One region of the Janthinobacterium sp. SUN128 genome, then DNA from elsewhere that is predicted to be linked to it. Evidence: predicted binding sites of a transcription regulator. Region 1 holds the regulator's gene; the other holds the start of a gene.
The links. Region 1 encodes sigma-54, which starts transcription at its own class of promoters, with help from an activator protein. Its sites were predicted from a motif close to TGGCANGNAANCTGCTTT; they were not measured.
Positions count from the first base shown of each region.

Region 2: the regulator sigma-54 is predicted to act here: its motif matches at 2,073-2,090, upstream of O3297_RS25670 (EDSAP-1 family PEP-CTERM protein).

Region 1 is NZ_JAPWHY010000003.1:200,133-204,545, forward strand. Features, by position in the region: gene O3297_RS23605 (enoyl-CoA hydratase/isomerase family protein) at 1-439, opposite strand, end outside; gene hpf (ribosome hibernation-promoting factor, HPF/YfiA family) at 575-937, opposite strand; gene O3297_RS23615 (RNA polymerase factor sigma-54) at 1,007-2,485, opposite strand; gene lptB (LPS export ABC transporter ATP-binding protein) at 2,490-3,245, opposite strand; gene lptA (lipopolysaccharide transport periplasmic protein LptA) at 3,245-3,826, opposite strand; gene lptC (LPS export ABC transporter periplasmic protein LptC) at 3,852-4,413, opposite strand, start outside.
Region 2 is NZ_JAPWHY010000005.1:133,553-137,965, forward strand. Features, by position in the region: gene O3297_RS25665 (LytR C-terminal domain-containing protein) at 1-931, shown strand, start outside; gene O3297_RS25670 (EDSAP-1 family PEP-CTERM protein) at 999-1,985, opposite strand; gene O3297_RS25675 (hypothetical protein) at 2,197-2,571, opposite strand; gene O3297_RS25680 (hypothetical protein) at 2,734-3,045, shown strand; gene O3297_RS25685 (dodecin) at 3,073-3,279, opposite strand; gene O3297_RS25690 (DUF4209 domain-containing protein) at 3,812-4,413, shown strand, end outside.

The DNA of each region.
Region 1 (4,413 bases):
CGATATTGACTTCCGGCATGGCCATGCGCGTGCGGCCCGTCACGATGCGCAGGCGGTTGCCCGGCCCGGCTTGCGCCACGCCCATGCCGCCGCCCATCACCACGCCATCCATCACGGCAATATACGGTTTTGGGTAGAAATGAATTAAATGATTTAAAGCATATTCTTCCGTAAAGAAATCCTCCAGCAAGGCACTGCCGCCTTGCGGCGTGGCCAGGCCCGCATCGTAAAAGAAACGGATGTCGCCGCCGGCGCACAGGGCTTTTTCACTGCTGGAGCGGATCACCACGGCATCCACCTGCGGATCGTCGCGCCAGGCCAGCAAGGCCGCGCTCAGGGCGCGCACCATCTCCAGCGACAGGGAATTCAAGGCTTTCGGACGGTCGAGCACGATATGGCCCGTGCGGTTGCGGATGGAAGTCTGGACGAAGTCGCTCATGGCAGGCAGGAAAGAAGTGAAAGTGCAAACATTTTAGCCCCTGCGCGGCGAACATTGCGCTCAAAAGGTCCAGGCGCAAAAAAGGGCGCAAGATGTGCGCCCTTAGTTGATCACAACTGCTGGAAGCGGGTGGCCTTAGACGGCGACGACGGCTTCTTCCTCGGAGTTGTCTGGCAGATGCTTGATCGCCTCTTTACCGTGCCCTTGCACTTTGGTTTTGTATTTCATCACTTGCCTATCGAGCTTGTCGATCAGGGTATCGATCGCGGCGTACAGGTCGTGCGCCAAGCTTTCCACATAGACAGTCTTGCCGCTCAAACGCAGGTTGACTTCAGCCTTTTGACGTTTTTCTTTCTCTTTGAGGTTATCCACGGTCAGAATCACGGCGATATCGATGACTTGATCGAAATGACGTTTCACGCGCTCCAGCTTCGTTTGTACGTATTCACGGATGGCTGGTGTCACTTCGAGATGATGTCCGCTGATGGTGAGATTCATACACACTCCTAAAGATGATCGGGTTCGTGCGGTCCATCCTATCCGGCCCGCAGAGGAACCGAAAAAAACTTACAAACACTTACGCAGGCTCACTGGCGGAATTTTCAACGCTTCCCGGTATTTGGCAACAGTACGTCGCGCAATCACCATGCCTTGTTCCCCCAGCATGTCCGCAATCTTACTGTCGGATAAAGGATTTTTAGGGTCTTCTGCTCCTGTCAGTTGCACGATCAATGCCCGTATCGCCGTCGATGACGCTTCGCCCCCCGCTTCGGTGGCGACGTGGCTACCAAAGAAATATTTCAACTCGAACATGCCGTGCGGGGTCAGCATGTACTTTTGAGTTGTTACCCGCGAGATAGTACTCTCGTGTAAACCCAGTGTATCAGCTATTTCACGGAGCACAAGGGGACGCATGGCAACGGCCCCATGCGAGAAAAAGTTCTTTTGTCTTTCTACTATCGCCTGCGCCACGCGCAGGATCGTGTCGAAGCGCTGGCGCATATTCTTGATCAGCCACTTGGCTTCCTGCAACTGTGCGCCCATGGCGCCCTCGCCCTTGCCCTGCTTGAGCAAGTTGGCGTACATGGCATTGACGCGCAGGCGCGGCATGACATCGTTGTTTAAGGTCACTTGCCAGCCATTGCGCGCGCGCTTGACGACGACGTCGGGCACCACGTAATCGGAGACGTCCGAGGCGAACACGGCGCCCGGATGCGGATTGCACTGGCGAATCACCGTCTGCGCTTCGCGCAAGTCTTCATCGTCGCAATCGAGGGCTTTTTTCAGCTTGTTGAAATCGCGCTGGGCAAACCAGGCCAGGTGCTTTTCCACGATGACGAGGGCCATGCGGCGCGTCACCATGGCGATGTGCGGCAAGCGCTTGATTTGCAGCGCCAGGCATTCGGACGCATTGCGCGCGCCCACGCCGGGCGGATCGAAACTTTGCAAGAGAGACAAGGCCGTGCGCATCTCGTCGGCGTCGATTTCCAGCTCTTCCGGCAGGCGCGCCAGGATGTCGTCGAGCGACTCTTCCAGGTAGCCATTGTCGTCGAGCGCATCGATAATCAGCTCGACCAGCGCGCGGTCGCGCAATTCGAGTACCGTCACGCGCATCTGCTCCATCAGGTGTTCGCGCAGGGTGCAGTGATGGGCTTCGAGTTGCGGGCGCGAATCTTCGTCGTCGGGCGCCTTGCCGCGGCTCGCCTCGCTCCAGTCGCTGTCGCCGCCATCGGCGGCGGCCGGGCCGTCGCCGGCATCGCCATCAAAAGTTTCCGCTTCGGCCGGCGCTGCGGGCGCTTCCTGCCCTGGCGGCTGGGGCGGCGCTTCGGCCGGCGCTGCCGTGGAACTCAAGGCACCGTCGGACAGCAGGCGCAGCGAACGGTCGAGCGGATCATCGAGGCGTTCGAGCAAGGGATTGTCCGTCAGCAATTGCTCTAGTTCCTGATGCAATTCCAGGGTAGACAATTGCAACAGGCGTATCGATTGCTGCAACTGCGGCGTCAGTGCCAGGTGCTGCGAAGTGCGCAGCTGCAATGATTGTTTCATTGGCTTACATGCGGAAGTGTTCGCCCAGATAGACCCGGCGTACCGACTCGTTCGCGATGATGTCGTCGGGGCGTCCCGACGCCAGTACCGAGCCCTGGTTGATGATGTAGGCACGGTCGCAGATACCCAGCGTCTCGCGCACATTATGATCGGTGATCAACACGCCGATATTGCGCTCCTTCAAGAAACGCACGATGCGCTGGATCTCGATCACGGCGATCGGATCGACGCCGGCGAACGGTTCGTCGAGCAGCACGAAACGGGGATCGGTGGCCAGCGCGCGGGCGATTTCCACGCGGCGGCGCTCGCCACCCGACAGGGACAGGGCCTGGTTCTCGCGCAGCTTTTCAATCTGCAAGTCGGCCAGCAATTTATCCAGGCGCACCTCGATCTCGGCCTTCGTCAGCGGACGGCCTTCGACGGTCTGGATTTCCAGCACGGCGCGGATATTGTCTTCCACCGTCAGCTTGCGGAAGACGGACGCTTCCTGCGGCAGGTAGGACAGGCCCATCTGCGCGCGGCGGTGGATCGGCAGGCTGGAGATGTCCACGCCGCTGATATCGATGCTGCCGCCATCGGACGGCACCAGGCCGACGATCATGTAGAACGAGGTGGTCTTGCCGGCGCCGTTCGGGCCCAGCAAACCCACCACTTCACCGCATTCGACTTGCAGCGAGACATCATGCACGACTTGCCGCTTGCCATAGGTTTTTTGCAGCCCGCGAACGATCAGGGTGCTGCCGCAACGAGTATTGTCCATTATTTCTTTCCTGGCGCAGGCGTGGCCGGCGCTTTCTCCGCCGCCGGTGCCTTGGTTTTCGGCTGGATCACCATGCGCACGCTGCCGCCATCCGGGGTGCTGGTGCCGCTGTTGGAATTTTCCATCGCAAACACTTCCTTGCGGCTGTCATACGAGATGAAGGCGCCATTGGCCACGTCGGTCACTTTCGTGCCTTCCAGGCGCGTCAGCTTGGCCCTGGAAAACAGTTTCACCACTTCCGTCTTGTTGTCGTATTCCACGCGCTCCGCTTCGCCTTCCACCCACAGGTCGCCCGCGCCATCGCGCTTCTGGCGGAAGGTGGCGAGCTTGCCGGGATCGGCCCAGAAGGTAATGAACTGGTAGCCTTGCGGATCTTCCGTGATCACGGCGCGCCCCGCCTTCATGGTCAGGGTCCCCTTGACCAGCACGACGTCGCCCGTCAGGGTGCGCACCTGCTTGATGTCATCGACGTGGCCGCTACGTGCCGTGATGACGGCTTCCTTCTCGGAATCGGCCTTCTCGGCATGCGCCACGCCCATGATGGCCAGGGAAAATACGGTCAACAGCAAGATGTTCTTCATAGTATGGTTTCCTTGTTTCATTCTGTCATTTTGCCGCCGCGGCCGGGCGCGGTTTCGGCGGGAGGACCATGCGCAGCGCATTCTGCACTTCCACCACGCCGGTGGCGTTATTGGCTTTCATGCCGATGCCATTGAGGCGCGAGGTGCCCGTCAGGATATCGACAGGCACGTCCGTTTCCATTCTTTCCTCATCCGGGAACACCGTCAGCGCTTCCGTCTTGACCGTCAGGTTCTGCGCCTTCGGACTGGCCACGCGGTCGATCACGACATTGCGGTGCAGTTGCAGCCGGGTATTGTCCTGGTCGATATGCGCCAGTTCCGCATTCATGTTCATCGGTGGCATGCCTGGCGTGAGCTTGCGCACGAAGGGCCGGTCGATATCGGACGAATCGTCCAGCGGATAATGCGTGAGCTTGGCGCCCGACACGATATAGCTGGGTTTTCCCGTCAAATCCATGCGCACCAGGCTGAAATTGGTAATGAAATAGTCGGGCTCATCCAGATGCTTGCTGGCCGTGATGTCCTGGCTATTCTTGTTCATCACCTCGAGCAGCCAAAAGCTGCCCAGCGCGACAACAACCGCGCCC
Region 2 (4,413 bases), on a different contig from region 1:
GGGACGCCAGTATTTTGATGCGGGCGACCTGCCCGCCGCGCAAGCGGCCTACGAGCAAGCCTTGCGCGCCGCGCCGCGCCATGTGAATGCGCGCAACGGCCTGGCCGTGCTGCACGCGCAGCGGGGCGAGCACGATGCGGCGATTGCCCATTGGCTGGCCTTGACGCAGGAGGCGGGCACGCCGCAGCCGCAACAGGCGTATCTGTTCAGCAATCTCGGTCATGCTTATTATCTGAGTGGACGCGCTGCGCAAGCCTTGCCCGCGCTGGAGCAGGCGTGTCTGCTCGACCCGCTCAATGCGCTGGCCTGGCAGCATCTGGCGCAAGTGCTGGAACGGCGGGGGCAACACGCGCGCGCGGCCGTCATGCGGCGCCAGGCGGCCAGCTTGCATGAGCACGATTTGCGGCGCGACATGGCCGTCTTGCGCAGCGAGACGCCGCCGCAGGGTGTACCCGTGGCCGCGCCGGTGCCGGATGCGCCCGCCATGGCGCGCATCGAGATCACGCAAGGCGAGGGCATGGCCCGCTTGCAGCGTGTGCCGGCAGCCGTGCGCAGCGTGCCCGTTGCCGCTGCCGTACCCCGTCCGCGCCTGGAAATTGTGAATGGCAATGGCGTGCCTGGCCTGGCCGCCGCACTGGCGCGCAGCCTGGCCGGCAGTCCCGTGCAGGTGGTGCGCCTGGCCAATGAAACCAGCTTCCAGGTGGCGCGCACGCGCGTCGAATACCGGCCCGCGCAGGAGCAGGCGGCGCGCCAGCTGGCCCGCCAGTTGGGGATGCAGGTACAAACCCAGGTGCAGACCCAGGCCGCCGATTGTCCTGTCAGCGAGCTGCGCCTGGTACTGGGGCGCGACCTGAGCGATCCGGCCATGCTGCACCGCTATTATCTGCAGCAGTTGCAGCTGGCGCGCCAGGCGCTGGCGCGGCTCGGTTAACACGCCTCTGTTGATGCAAAATAAAACGGCGCCCATGAGGCGCCGTTTTATTTCATGCTGCTGATGATTATGGCTGGCGGCGCCGCTTAAAAGCCAGCGCCGCCAATCCCATGCCCAGCAGGAACAGGGTGCCCGGTTCCGGCACGGCCTGGGGATCGATGACGACGATGTCGGTGCGCGTGGACTTGGAAAAGTTCAAGGTATAGCTGCCGGCCGGCAGGGCGAAATTCGAGGTCAGGGAAAACATCGCAAAGCCATTCGTGAAGGCGCGCCCGGTAGCGGGGTCGTTGGTGCCGGCCGTCATGTTCAGGCTGAAGGGATCCAGGCTGCCGACCGTATGGTTGCCGTTGATGTCGCTGCCATTGTTGGCATCGCCATCAGGTGCGAACTGGAAGATCACGCCATCGGCATTTGCGTTCGACAGGCAGCCGACGGGGCTGGCGCTGTTGCAGGAGATATTGAAGATATCCATGATCGACACGTTCGACTTGTCGCCCATGGTCGTCACGCTGGTGCGCAGGTCGCGCCGTCCCATGAAGCTGAAGGTGATGAAGCCGGCGCTCGACAGGGTCAGGTTGACGGAGCCGGTGAGCGTGTCGCCGGCCGTGGACGTGGCGGCACCGACCGTGTTGCGCTGGGCTTCCGCCACGGCGCGCACGGTGGCGCCGCCATTGAGCATGTTGCCGAAGGCATGCGCATCGCCGCGGGCGAACTCCAGGGTGGAACTGGGGCTGGGGGCGTAATGGTTTTGCGGCAAGCCGCTGCAGCCTCCACCCGAGCACACTTGCAGTACGTCGGCGTTGGCGGCCGGCCCCGTATTGACGGCACGCGGATTGACGGCCACGCCGCCTTCGAAAAACGCGCTGTCGCTGGCATTGCGGTTCGCGCCGGCCAGCGACAGCGCGCCGGCGCTGGTGGTGATGCGGAAATTGTTCAACTCATTGACGGCCAGGCCGTACGCGCCGGCCTGTGCCTGGCCGCTGGCCAGCAGGCTTGCCGCCGCCAGTGCGCCCAGCCAGCCCAGGGTCTTGCTTCGTGTGTGATCGACGTTCATCGCAGCCTCTTATCGTGGTCAGTCTCGAAAAATCCGGGGGACAAAAAATCCAGGATGACTTGCCTGGATTCATCTCGTAGACAGGGATAAGCAGCTTGCGTGCCACACAAAAAAATCACGTGAAATCAATTGCTTGCGCAAAGCGGACTGAGCTGGCGGAAGCAAAGTGTAAGAAAGGCCGACGCCGCTTGGCGGGCGGTGCCAGCCAGCCTCAGGTGCCCCGGTGATAGCCGAGGTGGCCACCGGAATTGCGTGCGCAGCCGCATCCGATGCGCGCCACTTCCTCACCCTCCGTCAATTTCCAGTTGGTAATCGTCGTATGCTGCCAGTCGATGTCGCTTTTCTTGACAGGTTTGACCGTCAGGGTGCGTGCTTCCGCATCCGTGTACTCCATCAGCTCCTCGTCGTCGGCAATGTCGAAATGGCGGTGGATCAGGGAAATGCCGAAGCGGTCGAGCGCGCCATAGCGTTGCAGCACATCGCGCAGTTCGCGAAAGCAGGCGAGATCCTCGGGCAGCAGCGGATCGACGGCGGAAATATCGGCAACGGGCTGCCATTGCATGGCGTGGATGTTCAGGCTGTGCATGATAGGCTCCTGTGCCCCATGATGATAGGCCCAGGCTGGCAGAGGGGCGCCGGCACGCCTGGCGAAATACCCATCGTGGACGCAAAGCCGCTGCGGCGCTTGCGCCGGATCAAAGGTGCGGCACGTCGCCTCTCGTCCGATCATTGCCCGGTAAAATAGGCCATGGCAAACAAAACCCCCACCTTCCCCGGCGCGCGCACGGGCCGCGGCCAGGTCCTGGCCGTGCTGCTGTCGAACCGCGACCAGTCCGGCGCCGAACCGCTGCAAGGCCGCGTTTCCCTGGCCGCCATCGTCAAGGCGCTCAAACGCAAATACCACTGGCCGATCGAGACGCACAGCTTTCCCGCCAACACGCAGGATGGCCGTGCCAGCTGGGCGACCGTCTACAGCTTGCCGGACAATGTCATCGAGACCGCGCTGGAGGCCGGCGGCCGGGAGTGGCTGGAAAGCCGGGGAGCGGTCGCGCGGCGGTGAATGCGCCGCCTGCCTTACTCGACTCCTTTACTCGAGCCGGAAGCCGACCTTGAGCGTGACCTGGAAGTGCGCTACCTTGCCGTCGACGATATGTCCCCGCGACTCGGTCACTTTATACCAGTCCATGTGCTTGACCGTCAGCGCCGCCTTGGCAATGGCATCGCGTATCGCCTGATCGCTGCTCTCGGTCGACGTGCCGACCAGTTCGATCAGCTTGTAAGTGTGTGCGGACATGATATTTCCCCAGGTAGGCAAGCCAGACATCGGGAGCCTGCTTTGCGCAAGCACGTGCTCATCTTGCGCCTAAATGTGCTGATAGTCATTGCGCGGTGCAGCAATGCGTTGCGCAAGGGGCTTCGCCGGATGGCGATGCGTTTCTATGGTTGCGGGAGTGCCCTGCAGGCGGGAGAAAAGAAAAAAGGGCTACCAGCCGAAGCGGGTAACCCTTTGATTTTCTACTAAATTCTGGGGACTGCCGGTATCACAGCACACTATGAGAAATTGAAAAAAAATCGATGAATGCCAACAATAATACCAACAAAAATAAACCTTCACCATCTTGTTGTAAAAGTGTTGCAATGGTGGCGGTCGCTCTGTGACGACATCCTTCCCTGATAATACCAACAATTGTCACTATGGTGATAGTGTTGTTCCTTTGCAAGAAACAGCTATCATTGGTCGAAGGGCACTATTTCCGGCCGTCGGCCGAGCCATCGCCCTAACCCCGACTTTCGCGCGCGAAAGTGCCATACACCACCGAGGCACCATGATAACCAATACCGCCGCCGCTACACCGGCGACTGAACCGCCACTGACCACCGCTGATTTCGACGAGGCTGGCTGCGAAGCCCTGCTGCATCCGAATCCGGATGGCTCTTACACAGACTTGTGGAATAACTTGCTCAACGCCGCCCGTGTGGCGGCCGCCGCGGGGCGCACGCGCCATGCGGCCGTGCTGCAATCGCTGGCGGACGCCTGCTCGATGATGTTGGTGCCCGGCGACTTAACGGCGCCGTTCAAGCCGTTTGCGATCTTTCATGATCGGCGTTCGCCGATCCCGGCCGACTTCAATGACGCCGATATCGAATTCTTCGCGCTGATCGCCAGCCACACCGCCCATTCAGGCCTGCGCGCGCGCTTGGGCGATCTTGTCTGGTTACTGGAGCCGCAGCGTGGCACCACGTTAGCGCTGGCGGCGATCGCCGACTATCGCTCCTTCCCGATCGATGTCGGTACTTGGCGCCACGGAGTGGGCGATTGCTGGCAACGGGCCCTGCAACTGGCGACCAAGTTGGGGAAGACGGGAAAGGTACAAGCCGACGAGATCGAAGCTGCGTTGCTCGTGGCGTTCGACGCGGCCGACAAGAC